Regions from separate parts of the Nocardia sp. NPDC047654 genome, predicted to be linked through region 1. Evidence: riboswitches for the same ligand, from Rfam matches in the RefSeq annotation. Region 1 holds a riboswitch; each other region holds the start of a gene.
What was found. A riboswitch is a leader RNA that binds a small molecule or an ion and turns the genes downstream of it on or off. The one in region 1 is predicted to bind S-adenosylmethionine.
Positions count from the first base shown of each region.

Region 1 (5,241 bases):
CGGGCAGGTGTTGCAGAGCGTTGTCGATCTCGCCGAGTTCGATGCGCCGCCCGCCCAGTTTGATCTGATCGTCGGCGCGGCCGAGGAAGACCAGTCCGGCGCTGTCGTTGCGGACCAGGTCGCCGCTGCGGTAAGCGCGCTCCCAGCCGACAGAAGACAGCGGCGCGTACTTCTCGGCGTCCTTGACCGGGTCGAGATAGCGCGCCAGTCCGACGCCGCCGATCACCAGTTCGCCGGATTCCCCCTCGGCCACCGGGTTACCCGCCTGGTCCACGACGACCAGGTCCCAGCCGTTGAGCGGCAGGCCGATGCGGATCGGCCACCGGCCGTCCAAGCGGGCGGCGCAGGCGACGACCGTGGCTTCGGTGGGGCCGTAGGTGTTCCACACCTCGCGAGCCGAATCACCGTTCCCCGCGAGGCGCTCGGCGAGTTCCGGCGGGACGGCCTCGCCGCCGAAGATGAGCAGGCGCACCGCCTCCAATGCCTCTACCGGCCAGGTCGCCGCCAGGGTCGGGACGGTCGAGACCACACTGATCTCCCGCCGCACCAGCCACGGGCCGAGATCGGCGCCGGTGCGCACCAGCTCACGCGGGGCGGGCACCAGGCAGGCGCCGTTGCGCCAGGCCAGCCACATCTCCTCGCAGGACGCGTCGAAGGCGACCGACAGACCCGCCAGAACCCGGTCACCCGGACCGATCGGGGCGTCGCGCAGGAACAGATCGGCCTCGGCGTCGACGAAGGCTGCCGCGTTGCGATGGGTGACGGCAACGCCTTTCGGAGTGCCGGTGGAACCGGAGGTGAAGATGATCCAGGCGTCGTCGCCGGGAGTGGGCAGCGTCGACCAGGTCTGTTCGCGTGGCCGCTCCGCTGCGCGGATGCCCGCGGCCGTGGTCTCGATGCCTTCGGCGGTCACGATCGCGGTGACCTGCGCTTCCCCGAAGACCAGCTGGGCGCGCTCGGCCGGGTCGTCGGCGTCGACCGGCACGTAAGCGGCGCCGGAGTAGAGGATCGCGAGGATGGTCACATAGAGCCCGCGGGTGCCCGACGGCATTCGAACGCCGACCCGATCGCCGGGCCGCACGCCCGCGGTGGCGAGCCGGGCCATGGTGTTCTCGATCTCGACGACCAATTCCAGATAGGACAGCACCACGTGGCCGTCGTCGATGGCGGGGGCGTCGGGATGGGCGAGTGCCGTCGCGGTCAGGATGTCGACGAGCGTCCTTGCCTCCGGCGCGCGATCGCCGCGTGACAACGGGCCCGCCGGCGCGTCGACGTCTGTCTCGAGCATGGTGCTGTGCGCACCTCCCATCGACTTGCCTCACACTTTCCCGTTGTTGTGTCATAGCTGGGTTACCAAAGGGCAAACAGCGCTGTGGCCAGCTGTCCACGGTACCCGGGGTTGTCGTCGCTTGTTGTTCACCGAACCGGATGCCGGATCGGTGGGCGCGATGCCCGTTGTTGCAGGTGGGATAGATATTCGCCGTTCCGGCAGGGCAAAACGCTGGTGGGCGGCTCGCCTGCCGCGTTCGCCGGGAGATCGCTGATCCGAAGGTGTGATTCGGCTCATCGAGCGGTCCGGAGCTGGTCCTTGCGAGGGCCGGAACGCGCGGTTGTTCCGGCCGGTCATCGAGGGAGTCGCAGTCGGGCGCCGCGATCGGGTTCAGCGCGTTCGAGATACGGAGGCGCTCGAGCAGCTGCGGCGTCGCGGGAAACGAGCGGGGCCCGAGTCGCATCGGCATCGGATCGGCTCGGTGGTAACCGCCGAGCGAACCGAGGCGCGTTTGCCGTGGACGGGGCCGGTACTCACGCGCGAAATCCCGCGACGGGCGCGGCTCGCGCGTCGTCGTGGGGGTGCTTGTAATGGCCGACGCGTGGTGGTTATGTCCACGCGGTGCTCGTGGGGACTCGGGTGGAATGTGGTTGACAGTGCCGGGGCGCTTCTGCCACTCTCGGGTCTGGTCATGAGTGCCAGCGCAAAGCCCCGGCTTGCTGGCCGGCAACCCTCCTCCGCGGTGGGGTGCTCCGGGTGACGACCCGGCCGCCGCCCAACCGGGCGCGGCAAGCGCGGACTCGCCGAATCGTTCGGTCGCGAGTCCCTGAGCCGACGGGATTCACGTGATGACTACTGCTGTCGACAACCCCTGTGCCGCACTCGCCCGGGTGTCCGGCGACGAACTGCGCGTGCCTTTGGTACACGGCGGATCGGCGACCTACGCCAACTTCGACTACGCCGCGAGTGCGCCCGCGTTGGCCCAGGTCACCGACCGGGTGCAGCAGTTGCTGCCGTACTACGCGAGCGTGCACCGCGGCGCGGGCTACGCCTCGCGGATCTCCACCGAGTGCTACGAAGCCGCTCGCGGATCGGTGTCCCGGTTCCTCGACGCCGCCGACGATCAGGTGGTGGTCTTCACCCGCAACACCACCGACTCGCTGAACCTGCTCGCCTCCTGCGTCCCCGGGGACACCGTGGTGCTCGACATCGAGCACCACGCCAATTTCCTGCCGTGGACCAAGCGGGGCAGGCGCGTCGTGCAGACCGCCGACACGGTCGAGGAGACCATCGGCAGGCTGGTTGCCGAACTGTGCAGCAAGCCGGCCGCATTGCTCGCGGTGACCGGCGCATCGAACGTGACCGGCGAGGTGCTTCCGCTGGAACGGCTGGCCACCGTCGCGCATCAGTGCGGCGCACGGATCCTGGTGGACGCCGCCCAGTTGGCGCCGCATCGGCGGATCAGCCTGCGGGAGACCGCGATCGACTACCTGGCGTTCTCCGGGCACAAGCTCTACGCCCCGTTCGGCGCCGGTGTGCTGGTGGGCAAGCGGGATTGGCTCGACGCGGCGCAGCCCTACCTCGCGGGTGGCGGCGCGGTGCGCGAGGTCCGCAGCGACGCGGCCGAATGGGCGTCCGCTCCGCAGCGGCACGAAGCAGGCTCGCCGAACGTGCTCGGCGCGGCCGCGCTGGCCGCGGCTTGTGACGCGCTCAGCGGGATCGACGCCGAAACCCTTGCCGCGCACGAACACCGGCTCGCCGACCGCCTGCGCGACGGCTTGGCCACGATTCCCGGCGTCCAGCTGCTGCGGATCTGGATCGACAGCCCTGATTCCGTCGGCATCGTCGCCTTCACCCTGGACGATTTCGCCCCCGGCCACGTCGCCGCCTATCTCTCCGCCGAACACGGCATCGGTGTGCGCGACGGACGTTTCTGCGCCCACCCGCTGCTCGCCCGCCTCGGCTTGAACGGCGCACTGCGCGCCAGCATCGGCCTCGGCACCACCTCCGCCGATGTGGACCGCCTGATCGAGGCGATCGCCATCCTCGCGCGAACGGGCCCCACCTGGAACTACGCCGCCGAGAACGGCGTCTGGAACCCTACCCCCGAAACGCGCCCCTTCACCTCCACCGCTCCCACCGGCGCAGCCCCCTGTCTCGTCGGCTGAAGCCGCGCTGGTCCCGATCGCGTGGACTTCGCCGTGCCGGACGGTGCCTGACACTCCGGGCGAGCCCGATGGTGGGGCAGACCTCGGGAACTCCCGGGTGGGGAACCGACGCCGCAGGTAGGACACGTCCGTGGACGCCGAGTTCGAGGCAGGTCCGGGCGGTGCGGAGTGTTCTCGAGCTGGAGCGGCCGGCTCGCGCGCTCGACCCGGAGTTGGTCGTGTAGGTGCGGCCGGGGTGGCGTAATCGAGCGCTGGGTCAGTCGCTGAGGGCGGTGGGCCGGTAGTAGCGCCCGTTGTAGTACAGCAGTGGCGCGGCGGCGGGTTTCTCGTCGGTGCTGTCGTGGACCCGGGTGACCAAGCCGACGACGAGGGTGTGGTCGCCGATGGGGATCAGTTGGTGCACGGTGGCGCGCAACCAGATGGGGGTGCCGTGCAGGACCGGTTCGCCGGTGTCCAGGGTGGTCCACAGGGCACGATCGGTGAAGCGCTCCTCCGCGGTCCGGGAGAACCGGTGGGCCAGGTGCTGCTGGTGTTCGCCGAGGAAGTGGATGACGACGGACTCGGCGTCCAGCATGGCGGACAGGCTGGAGGAGGTGTGCGCGATATTGAACGACACCAGCGGCGGTTCCAGTGACAGCGAGGCGAAGGAGGTCGCGGTGAAGCCGACCGGCCCCTGCGGCGAAGTCAGCGTGACGACGGTGACGCCGGCCGGGTAGTGGCGCATGGAGGCGCGATACTGCTCCGCGGTGATGCCGCTCAGATCATCGGGGATCTGTAGTTCCGTCTCGGGCCGTGGTGCGTCGGTCACCTCACGAAACTACGCCCGGACGCCCCGCCGGTGCGGGTGGCATTGATCGCACTCGTGCGGCACCGGGCTCGCCGCGAGGGCGTCGAGTCAGTCGACATCGATCGGAAGACCCGCGGTGATCCGCAGCAATTCCGGGAACGACGTGCGGAAGATGGTGTTCGGATGCCCGCCCGCTGCCCACAGCTCCCGATGGCGCCCCAGCGCGCTGTCCACCCACGTGGGCAGGTTGGTCGGGTGACCGACCGGTGCGACGCCCCCGATGGGCTGACCGGTCACCGCCCGCACCATCTCTGCGGGGGCGCGGCTCAGCGTCCCGTCCAGGCGCGCGCCGGTCTTCGCCAGATCGACTTGGTGCGCTCCCGAGACCAACAGCAGCACCGGGTCGTCGTCGAGCAGGAACACCAGTGATTTCGTGATCGCCCCCACATCTACGCCGAGGGCCCGTGCGGCGTCCGCGGCGGTGTGGGTCGGCTCCGGCTGGGCGACGATGAGACCGTGATGGCCCCGGGAGATGAGGGTGTCCGCGACCCGGCAGGCGACCGGTGGCAATGACGACCTGCGCATCTCACCAGGGTAGAGCGATTGCCGTCGGTACGCCGGGCAAGTCGCGCCGCCGGTTCAGTATTCCGGGTAGCCCTCGGCCGGCCCGAGCATCCCGGCGATTCGCTCGCGGGTGACCCGTGCCAGTTCGGACAGGCAGTGCGACGAGATCGGTTCGTGCGCAACCCCTTCGAAGGCGCGATCGACGTCCCGCTGGGACAGCGCGAGCAGTTCCACATCGGCCTTGCTCAGCAGGGCGTCCCGATCCGGATAGGGCCGAGCGTCGGCCAGCGTCGCGGCCCACGTCACGTTGCAGCAGCACTCGTAGAGGGCATGAATCGCGCGACCGCGCGGCAGACCGTTGAACCGGTCGAGGCCGATTCCCCGATGCATCAGCATGGTGTCCTCCGAAAACCGGCGAATGAGGTTTGCTGACTCGACCATGATCCGCTGAA
Region 1 covers NZ_JBIDDF010000004.1:52,186-57,426, forward strand. Annotated here, with positions in the region: gene ACGF7Y_RS15860 (Pls/PosA family non-ribosomal peptide synthetase) at 1-1,288, opposite strand, end outside; SAM riboswitch class IV at 1,958-2,071, shown strand; gene ACGF7Y_RS15865 (aminotransferase class V-fold PLP-dependent enzyme) at 2,119-3,438, shown strand; gene ACGF7Y_RS15870 (flavin reductase family protein) at 3,695-4,246, opposite strand; gene ACGF7Y_RS15875 (YbaK/EbsC family protein) at 4,334-4,810, opposite strand; gene ACGF7Y_RS15880 (2-oxo-4-hydroxy-4-carboxy-5-ureidoimidazoline decarboxylase) at 4,865-5,185, opposite strand.

Region 2 (5,241 bases), on a different contig from region 1:
TTCGCCGGGTCGAAGGCCAGCCGTGCCGAGAGGTCGGTGTAGCCGGGTGTGGTGCTCCCCAGCGAGCTGGTTGCGGGTTTGAACTGCGGGCCGAGCACGGTGTCCACCAATTGCTTGCGATCGATCGCGGGCAGCAGCGCCTGGCGCACCGCCGGATCGCGCAGCGGTCCGCGTGTGACGTTGGGCTGTAGGCCGAACGGCACACCCGGATTGGCGGTGCTGAGCACTCGGCCGCCCGCCGCCTCGATCTGCGGCGCGTCCTGCGGCAGCGCGTCGCTGATCGCGTCCAGCTGCCCGGAGGCGAGACTGCCGGTGCGCACGCCGGATTCGGGCACCACGGTGAATTCGATCTTGTCCAGATAGGCCTCCCCGCGATGGGCGAACACCGCCGAACCCCAGCGATAGCCGCTGCGCTTGGCCAGCGTCACCGCGGCGTCCTGGCGGTAGGCCGTGTAGGTGAACGGCCCGCTGCCGACGTTGTCGCCGAGGCAGCGCTGCTCGGCGGGCTTCGCCGTGGTCACGTCGGCCAGGATGCCGAGCTGGGCGGTCGAGGCCGCCTGCAGGAATTGGGCGTTGGGCTTGCTGAACTCGACCCGGGCGGTGAGCCGGTCGACAGCCGTGGTCCCCACGTAGCCGGTGAGGTAGCTGCTGCCCAACGGCGCCTTGCCCGAGCCGAGCCGCACGACCGAATCGAACGTGTTGCGCACCGAGTCGGCGGTGAGCGGCGTGCCGTCGCTGAAGGTGACGCCGTCGGTGAGGCGGAAGGTGAAGACCTTCGCGTCGGGGCTCGCTTCCCAGCTCTGCGCCAGCCACGGCTTCAGCTCGCCGGTGGCCGGATCCTGGTCGGTCAGCGAATCCACGATCTGCCGGGTGACGTACAGCGTCTGGTTGGTGCCCGCCTGGGCCGGGTCCGAGCAGGTCGGCGCCTGGGAGAGGCCGTAGCGCAGGGTGCCGCCCGGCCGGGGCGGGCCCGCGTCGCCGCCGGGTGCGGCCGAATCACTGCCGCAGGCGACCACGGTGGTGGCCGCGGCGAGCGCGCCGGCCAGCGCGGCGATTCGGTGACGGGTTCGGATCACGAGGCGACTCCAGATACTTCGGTGTGGGCGAGCTGCTCGCCCTGCTGGGGAAAGGCGTCGGCGACACCGGTCGCCGACGGTCGGCCGGGCATGCGGCGGCGCTGCGTCATCTGCTCAGCGCTTCTTCGGCAGGCCGGGTGGGTTGATTCGCGATTCGGTGACTGCCTCGCTGCGCAGCCCCCAGCGGTCGATCACCTGCTGGTAGGTGCCGTGCTCGATGGCGTAGGCCAGCGCGTGCTGCACGGCGGTGATCAGCCCGTTGTCCTTCTTGGTGAGCACCGCGATCTCGCCTTGCAGCGCCTCGCCCGCACCGGAGAAGGTGCCCACGATCCTGGTCTGCTTCGCGGTGGCCGCGTGGTAGATCGCGGTCGGGTTGGGGCCGAGGTAGCCGTCCAGCCGCTGCGAGGCCAGCGCCAGGTAGTAGTCGGTGACCTGCTGGAAGTAAGCGATATCGATCGGCGCCAGCCCTTCGGCCCGGTTCTGCTCGTTCCACTTGACCAGCAACTGCTCCTGGTTGGTGCCGGTGCCGACGCCGATCCGCTTGCCCGCCAGGCTCGTGCGGTCGGTGTATTCGAGCTTGCTCTGGATCGGCACCTCCAGCGCGACGTTGTCCTTGCGGTAGGTCGCGAAGTCGTACTTCTCCTTGCGTTCCTCGGTGACGGTGACATTGGAGATGAACGCGTCCACCTCACCGGAGTCCACCCGCACGAAGTTCTGCGACCAGTCCGCCACCTGCGCGTCCAGTTTCAGGCCGAGGATGTCGGCGATCAGCGCGGCGAAGTCGACTTCGGAGCCGACCACCGTCTTGTCATCGGTGGCGTAGAACCGCAGCGGCGGCGCAGCGCCGGACGCGCCGGTCACCGCCAGCGTGCCGCGATCGCGAATCGCCTGCGGCACCTCGGCGGCGATGGCATCGACCTTCGCGGTCCGGACGCGGCCGGGCTGGGCGGGGGAGAGGTCGAAGGTGATCGAACCGGCGGGCTGCGCGGCGGTATCCGCCTCGGGTTCGGTGCAGCCGGTGGCCAGTAGCGCGACCGCGGTCGCGGCGGCGGTGACCATGGCGGAGAACTTCATCGGATACCTGTTCATCAGCGGACTCGGGAAAGGAAGGCGCGGGTGCGCGGGTGTTCGGGATGGTCGAGCACGGCCGAGGGCGGGCCCTGCTCGACGATGACGCCCTCGTCGAGGAACACCACGGCGTCGGCCACCTCACGGGCGAAACCGATTTCGTGCGTGACGATCACCAGTGCGGTGCCGCCGTGCGCGAGATCGCGGATCACGTCGAGCACCTCGCCGACCAGTTCCGGGTCCAGCGCGGAGGTGGGTTCGTCGAACAGGATCACCCGCGGCCGCAGCGCCAGCGCCCGCGCGATGGCCACCCGTTGCTGCTGCCCGCCCGACAACCGGCGCGGATACGCGTCGGCCAACTGTCCGATACCGACCCGCTCCAGCAGCCGGTGCGCCTCGCGCTCCACCTCGGTCCGGTCGCGCCGCTGCGCGGAAAGCGGTGCGAGCGTGACGTTCTCGAGCACGGTCAGGTGGGGGAACAGATTGAACTGCTGGAAGACGAAGCCGATTCGCGAGCGCTGCTTGCGCACTTCGCGGTCGGGCAGCGCGTGCAGGCGGTCGCGGCGCAGCCGATAGCCGATCAGCTCGCCGTCGATGCGCACGGTGCCCGCGTCCAGCGACTCCAGGTGGTTCACCACGCGCAGCAGGGTCGACTTGCCCGAACCGGACGGACCGATCACGGTGACCACTTCGCCGGAGCGCACGGTGAGATCGATGCCGCGCAGCACCGGATGCGCGCCGAAGGATTTCCGGACGCCGCGGACCTCCACGGCGGGGGCCGCGCTCATCTGGTCGCTCCGCGCGGTGCGGCGGGACCGGCCTCGGCGACCTCGCGCAGCTTCTGCCACGCGCGTCGCAGCGGTGTCGGCGGCGGCGTGCGGTGCGCGCCCTTGGCGTAGTGGCGTTCGATGTAGTACTGCGCCACCGACAGCACGGTGGTGAGCACGATGTACCAGACCGTCGCGACCATCAGCAGCGGCACCACCCGCCCGTTGCGCCCGTAGATGACCTGGACCTGGTAGAACAGCTCGGCGATCGCCATCACCGACACGATCGAGGTGCCCTTGAACAGGCTGATCACCTCGTTGGTCGCGTTCGGCAGGATCGAGCGCATGGCCTGCGGCGCCACCACCGTGCGGAACTGCCGCAGCCGTGGGATCCCCAGCGCGGCGGCGGCTTCCAGCTGACCGGCGTCCACCGCGATGAACCCGGCCCGGATGATCTCGGCCGAATACGCCGCCTGATGCAGGGCCAAGCCGATCACGGCGGCGGTGAAACCGCTGATCACCCCGTTCACCTCGAAGGTGAACAGCGCGGGCCCGAACGGGATGCCGATCGACACGGTCCGGTACAGGTAGGCGATGTTGAACCAGAACAGCAGTTGCACGATCAGCGGGATCGAACGGAACGCCCAGATGTAGACCCACGAGATCACCCGCAGCACCGGATTGTTCGACAGCCGGGCGACCGCGAGCGCGGTGCCGAGCAGAAAGCCCAGCGCCGTACCCCATGCGGTCAGCTCCAAGGTGACCCGCAACGCCGACAGCACCGACTTCGCGGTGATGTACTGCGCGAACGTCGGCCAGTCCCACCCGGGGTTGGTGGCCAGCCCGTGCACGAACTGGGCGAGCAGGATCAGCGCGACGGCACTGACCACCCAGCGCCAGGGATGCCAGGTCTTGGCCACGGTCGGCGGCGTGCCGTACTCGGCGGCGTCCGGCGCGCGGAGGGGTGTGCCGGTCGGGTCCGGTTCGCGCGCCGGGGCGGGGGCGGGTGCGGTGGACGCACTCACGAGGGGTCCTCGATGATCACTTCGGTTCCTCCATCGGTCCCGGCGGAAGCACCCGCACCCGGTTACCGGGGGGTTGCTGCGACGTCGACGAGCCAGGTCTCTCGGTCGCTCTGGATGGTTGGCGCCGACCCCCTGTCAACCGATGTCAGGGCCGAGCCGAATCATGATGCCCAGCAAGGGAAGGCTGGGACAAGAGAAGTAATCAGCGTGAGCGTAGACCTTGTCCACGCCAGTTGATCGAGTCTTTGTAGTAACCAGACGTGCGCTGCTTCGCCGAGGGGCGGTGCGAACCGGTCGCGTCCTCGCGGAGGGGCATCCAGCGCCGGATGACGGCGGTCCGATGCAGCATACGGGTATCGCCAGGGCTGGGGAACGCGGGTCGGCCACGCGGAAGCATGTTTCGGGCAAACGAGACTCGCCGCGAAATTGCTGTACGCAATCCGTGCTGTTGGAGCCGTTTGCCGGAGTACTGTGCCCCTCGATCGTTCCGCCGATGAGGAGGTTTCGTGATCACTTTGCGTCGTCTGACCCAATTGTCCGCTGTCGCGACCTGTTCGGTCGCCCTCGCGTTTGCCGGGCCGGGTGCCGCGTTCGCGGCTCCGGATGCCACGATTCCCGCGTTCTCCGATCTCTCCGCGCCGATCGCCGCCCCCGGTGACTTGTTCGGCGCCTATCAAACCGCGCTCGACGCGCTGCGCGCGCTCGGTATCCAGCCGTTCGCGTACCCGAGCGCGTCGGCGTTCTGCCTCGACAACACCACGGCCGGGCTGGCGCCCGCGGTGGCCGGAGCCATACCCGGGCCGTGGCCGAAGAACACCGTGCAGCTTCCCGGACTGGACCTCAGCGCCGTCAAGGCCGGGCAAGCCATGTTCACCTTCGTGCCCTACGGCCTCGGGCCGGACGGCGCGAATACCGCGGGAATGCAGGTGGCCTGGCTCAATCTGAGCAACGGACGCAGCGGAACGGCCGCCATGGGGCCGCTGGCCGACATCGCCCGCGCGATGATCCCCGCTGCCGTTCCCGCGGACCAGCGGCCGGTGGCCGAGCAGGCGATCCGGGACTTCCTCTTCGCGGCCCTCCCCATGGGCGGGGTGCGGGCGGTCCCGGTGGACACCGGCAAGGGCACCGTTCTCGCCGCGGTGTTCGGCACGGTGCAGAACGGCGCCAAGTCCTGCTTCTTCCTGCCGACGGTCGGAATCACCGCGGTCCCGTGAGATTCAACTGTCGCGGCGCGGCGCCGCTCCTGGGAGCGAACGCCCCTTCCAGTGCGCCGTGCCGCGACGGCGGGCCAGGTGCGAACGCACC
Region 2 covers NZ_JBIDDF010000024.1:22,281-27,521, forward strand. Annotated here, with positions in the region: gene ACGF7Y_RS34085 (ABC transporter substrate-binding protein) at 1-1,076, opposite strand, end outside; gene ACGF7Y_RS34090 (ABC transporter substrate-binding protein) at 1,191-2,165, opposite strand; gene ACGF7Y_RS34095 (amino acid ABC transporter ATP-binding protein) at 2,165-2,932, opposite strand; gene ACGF7Y_RS34100 (amino acid ABC transporter permease) at 2,929-3,936, opposite strand; SAM riboswitch class I at 3,964-4,057, opposite strand; gene ACGF7Y_RS34105 (hypothetical protein) at 4,443-5,150, shown strand; gene ACGF7Y_RS34110 (glycosyltransferase) at 5,154-5,241, opposite strand, start outside.
Region 2: another riboswitch for S-adenosylmethionine. It lies ahead of ACGF7Y_RS34100 (amino acid ABC transporter permease); the one in region 1 lies ahead of ACGF7Y_RS15865 (aminotransferase class V-fold PLP-dependent enzyme).

Region 3 (5,241 bases), on a different contig from region 1:
TGCCGCACGGCGCGCTGTGCGACACGGAACGCGACGACTGGGCATGGGCCAGCGAGGCGGCGGCCCGGGACGTCGCCTCCGGCGCGGCAGACCAGGCGATCGTCTGCTGCTGGACCGGCACCGGCGCCTCGATCGCGGCCAACAAGGTCCCCGGGGTGCGCGCCGCGCTCTGCGCCGACGCTTCGACCGCGGCGGGCGCCCGCACCTGGAACGACGCCAACGTCCTCGCCCTGAGCCTGCGTTCGACCTCCAGCGCCGAACTCCGGGAGATCCTCGACGCCTGGTTCACCACCGAACCGAGTTCGTCCCCGGACGACCAGGCGAACATCACCCATCTCGCCGACATCGAACGCGCCGCCGACGCCTGAGGAAGCCTCCGCGCACTCCGTGCGGCGCACGGCGTCGAGAGCGAGCGCGCAGCCTCCCGCCCGCGACGGCGACGAAACCCGGCGATACGGTCGAGGCATGTCCATGCAGAGGCCAGGTGGCACGTTCGGGAACTATTCCCTCGAACGCTTGCTGGGTCGTGGCGGCATGGGTGAGGTGTGGCTGGCGCACGACGGCGCCGGGCATGCCGTCGCATTGAAGGTGCTGTCCGCGGCATATACCGCCGATTCGCTCTATCGGCAGCGTTTCGAGCGGGAGGCGCGGCTGGGAACCCGGGCCCGCAACCCGCACATCGTGCCCATCCACACGTTCGGCGAGGTCGACGGTCATCTGTTCCTGGAGATGGCCTACATCGAGGGCGTAGACCTCGGCACGCGGCTGAGATCGGGCGCGCTGCGGCCGGATCGGGCCGTGGACGTCATCGCCCAGGCCGCCGAGGCGCTGGATGCCGCCCACGCGGCCGGGCTCGTGCACCGCGATGTGAAGCCGGGCAATATCCTCCTGCACACCAGCGGTTTCGTGTATCTGATCGACTTCGGTATCGCCCGCGCCGCCGACGGCACCGCGCTCACCGCCACCGGGCTGGTGGTCGGCACGCTCGGCTACATGGCGCCGGAGCGATTCACCGGCGCCGCCGATGCCCGGTCCGATGTCTATTCGCTTGCCTGCGTGCTCTACGAGTCCCTTACCGGAAAGCCGCCCTATGGTGCGGGCGATCCGGCACAGCAGATGCGGGCCCACCTCATGACCGAACCGCCGCGCGCCTCGCTGGCCGCCCGTGACGTCCCGCCCGCACTCGACGCCGTCATCGCCCGGGGAATGGCCAAAGAGCCGGACGCGCGCTACCGCAGCGCGGGACAATTCGCCGCGGCGGCGTCGGCGGCCCTTCTCCGGTCCGCGTCCGCGCGACCGACCCCGCCGGTCGCACCTGCTCCGGCACCGGCAGGCCGCACATCCACCCGGATCATGACTTCCGCCCTCCCGGCGCGGACGACGCCCGAGGCCGGTTCACCCACTCCGGCCGGGCAACTCGCTCGCCGACACGAGCGCCGGTGGCTGCCCGTCGCCGCCGGGGCGGCGCTCGTCGCGGTGGCAGCGCTGTGGCTGTTCGGCGGCGGCATCGACATCGGGTCCGGACCCGTCGCGGGCCCGACAACCACCGATGCCCCTACGCCGGCCGATACTTCGCTGCCGCCGAGCGACGGGCAACCCGGGCCGGGTCCCGCGGTGCGCGACGGGAACCTCGCTTTCACCGTGATCGATGTACGCGCCACCGACCCGGCGAGCACCGGCGATTCCCACACGGTCGTGACGCTGACGGTCACCAATGTGTCCGGCGACGAACAAGTTCTCGCCGTCGCCGATCAACGGCTGGTCACCACTGGCGGCCGCTCCGTCGCACCCGACGCGGCGGTCACCGCGAAACTCAATTCGCCCGGCGAGGACTTCACGCGCATCGCCGGTGGCCGTGTCAGCACCGTCCGGCTGGCCTTCGACCTGCCCGGCAAGAACAAGAACGGCAAGAAGAACGACAAGAAGGACGAGGCACCGAGTCATCTGATCCTGCACGGCGCACCGTCGTCACCCGGCGTCACCGTGCCGATCGGCTGACCGATCGTGCGACCGTTCGCGGCTCAGGAGAGGGCGGTGTCCAAGTCGGCGAGGAGGTCTTCGACGTCTTCCAGCCCCACCGAGATACGCACGACGCCGTCGGTCAGGCCGATGGTGGCCCGGCCTTCGGGCCCCATGGCGCGGTGGGTCGTGGTGGCCGGGTGCGTGATCAGGGTCTTCGCGTCACCGAGGTTGTTGGAGATGTCGACGATGCGCAACCGGTTGAGGACTTCGAAAGCGCGCTTCTTCGCCTCGTTCTCGGGTGCGCTCAGCTCGAAGGTGATCACGGTGCCGCCCGCGCTCATCTGACTGGTGGCCAGCGCGTGCTGCGGATGAGATTCCAGGAACGGGTACCGCACCCAGCTGACGGCCGGGTTGTCCTCCAAGAAACGGGCGATGCGCAAGGCGGACTCCGCCGAGTGGCGTACCCGCAGCGGCATCGTCTCCAGGCCCTTGAGCAGGGTCCACGCGTTGAACGGGCTCAGCGCCGGACCGGTATGGCGCATCAGCGTTTTCACCGGGCCGTCGATGTAGTCCTGGGCGCCGAGGATCGCGCCGCCGAGCACGCGGCCCTGCCCATCGATGTGCTTGGTGCCCGAGTAGACCACCACGTCGGCGCCGAGTTCGAAGCCACGTTGCAGCAGCGGAGTGGCGAACACGTTGTCCAGCACCACTTTCGCACCCGCCGCGTGCGCCAGCTCGGTCACCCGGCGCACGTCGACCAAGGTCTGCATCGGATTGGCGGGCGTCTCGAAGAACACCGCCTGGGTCGGCACCGACAGCGCCTGCTCCCACTGATCGAGATCCTCGCCGTCGACGAAGACGGTCTCCACGCCCCAGCGCGGCAGGATCTCGTTGCACACCACGAAGCACGAGCCGAACAGGCTGCGCGCGGCGACGAGCCGGTCACCCGCCTTCAGCAGCGCGCCCAGCGCGGTGAACACCGCGGACATGCCGCTGGCGGTGGCGAAGCACGCCTCGGCGCCGTCGATCAGGCGCATCCGCTCCTCGAACATGGCCACCGTGGGGTTGCCGTAGCGGGAGTAGACGAAGTGCTCGACCTCGCCGGTGAACGCGGCCTCGGCGGCCTCGGCGCTCTCGTAGACGAAGCCGGAGGTCAGATAGAGCGCTTCGGCGGTTTCCTCGAAACCGGAGCGCCGCAGCCCGCCGCGCACGCCCAGCGTCGCGGGACCGACGCCGTCGGGCAGCGGCTTGTCGAACGCGCCGCCGGTGATCACGACTGCCGCCAGGGCAATCCGAGGGCACGCCAGCCCGCGCCGCCGCGATGCCCGAATTCGTCGAGCGGGCCTTCGAAGCCCTCGAGCACGTTGTAGGAGGTGCGGTAACCCGCTGAGGTGGCGGCGATCGCCGCACCGATCGAACGCTGACCGGAGCGACAGAGGAAGACGACGGGAGCCTCGGGATCGTGGCCGTCGAGCGCTTGCTTCAACTGCTCGACGAACGTCTCGTTGCGCGCGCCCGTGGAATCGACCCACTCGATCAGCACGGTCGGCCGTTCGATCGAACTGGTGTCGGGGACGCCGACGAACTTCCACTCCGCTTCCGTCCGCACGTCCACGAGGACGGCCTCGGGATCGTCCCGCAACAGCTCCCAAGCCTGCTGTGGGGTGATGTCACCGGCATAACTCATGTGCACCTCCTGCGAATCCGCACTTGCCGCGCCCGGGACCAGGGCGCCGCCAGGTCGTCACCCGGAGCACCCCACCGCGGAGGAGGGTTGCCGACCAGTAATGCCGGGGCTTGACACTGGTTCTCATGACCTTCGACTGAGATTGCACCGACCCGGGTCACCCTGTCAAACGGTGGCGCACACTGCGCGAACGCTCAGGTGCAGACCAGCCACTTACCGCCGGATCGGGTGAGATTCCAGGTCGAGGTCCGCTCCTGCCCGTCCACCTTCGTGGTCACGGTCGCCTTCCCTCGGTCGCCGTCCATGATCGGACTGTCGATTTTCGTGATCTCGACCAGCTTTCCGGCGCCGTCCTGCCCCGCCAGCGGCGAGCGGGTCGCGTCGAAACCCTGGCACGCGGTGCCGGGCGGCGGCACGGCGTCGCTGCGGTTGGAGCCGTCGACGAAGTTGCGGACGGCCGCCGCGATGCGGTCGGCTTCTGTGACATTTTTCTCAGCGGGCGACAGCACGCCGCCGAGCACGATCGCGATCAGCACGATCGCCGCGACCACCGCGGCCGCGATGAACGGGGCCGCCGAGCGCTTGTCGGTCTGATCGACCCGGATGATCTCGTCCTCGCCCGGGGTCGGCTGCTGTTCGGTCATGGCTCGATGATCCCTGGTCGGCGCGGGTATCGAGCGCTCGACCCCCGGCTGCGGACCGGGGTGGCGCCGGCCGGGTCCGGGCGTCCGCGATAGGCCGCGCGCGAGCGGGTAAGCGACGATTGTGGCTTTCGACGGCAGCCGCCGAGTTCACGCACCGACGCGGGGTGGCATCGGCCATCCCGATAGAATCGCGGGACGGCGGCCTGCTGTCATAGCGAATCGGCAGCTCCACGCCGCGGCGAACGGAGCACCGTGCAGCCACGAGCCGGCAACGCAGGCGTGCGCCCCGAGGGCGCGACCGAGCCGGTGCGTCAACTTAGCCTAAGCTAAGCCAGACGTCATTAATTGTTTCGACCGTAAGGTGCGCGTAAAGAGATGACCGAACAGAGTGCAGTAGAGGATGGCGGTGTTCGCGAGCCCTCCGTGGTGACGCAGGCTTCCTCCGCCGGGCCTGACGCGCACACCGCGAGGACCCGCCCGCTCCGCATCGCGATCGTGGGCGCCGGACCGGCCGGGATCTACGCCGCCGACGCATTGATGAAGTCCGATGCCGAGGTGAGCATCGACCTGTACGAGCGCATGCCCGCGCCGTTCGGGTTGATCCGCTACGGCGTCGCGCCGGACCACCCGCGCATCAAGGGCATCATCACCGCCCTGCACAAGGTGCTGGACAAGCCGCAGGTGCGCCTGCTGGGCAATATCGACTACGGCACCGACATCACGCTGGACGACCTGCGGGCCTTCTACGACGCGGTGATCTTCTCCACCGGCGCCAACGCCGACCGCGCCCTGCCCATCCCCGGCATCGATCTCGACGGATCCTTCGGCGCCGCCGACTTCGTCTCCTGGTACGACGGCCACCCCGACGTCCCCCGCACCTGGCCGCTGGACGCGGAGAAGGTCGCCGTCCTCGGCGTCGGCAACGTCGCTCTCGACGTGGCCCGCGTG
Region 3 covers NZ_JBIDDF010000002.1:770,684-775,924, reverse strand. Annotated here, with positions in the region: gene ACGF7Y_RS11945 (RpiB/LacA/LacB family sugar-phosphate isomerase) at 1-368, shown strand, start outside; gene ACGF7Y_RS11940 (serine/threonine-protein kinase) at 466-1,998, shown strand; gene ACGF7Y_RS11935 (O-succinylhomoserine sulfhydrylase) at 2,022-3,236, opposite strand; gene ACGF7Y_RS11930 (rhodanese-like domain-containing protein) at 3,233-3,649, opposite strand; SAM riboswitch class IV at 3,664-3,780, opposite strand; gene ACGF7Y_RS11925 (hypothetical protein) at 3,844-4,293, opposite strand; gene ACGF7Y_RS11920 (FAD-dependent oxidoreductase) at 4,669-5,241, shown strand, end outside.
Region 3: another riboswitch for S-adenosylmethionine. It lies ahead of ACGF7Y_RS11930 (rhodanese-like domain-containing protein); the one in region 1 lies ahead of ACGF7Y_RS15865 (aminotransferase class V-fold PLP-dependent enzyme).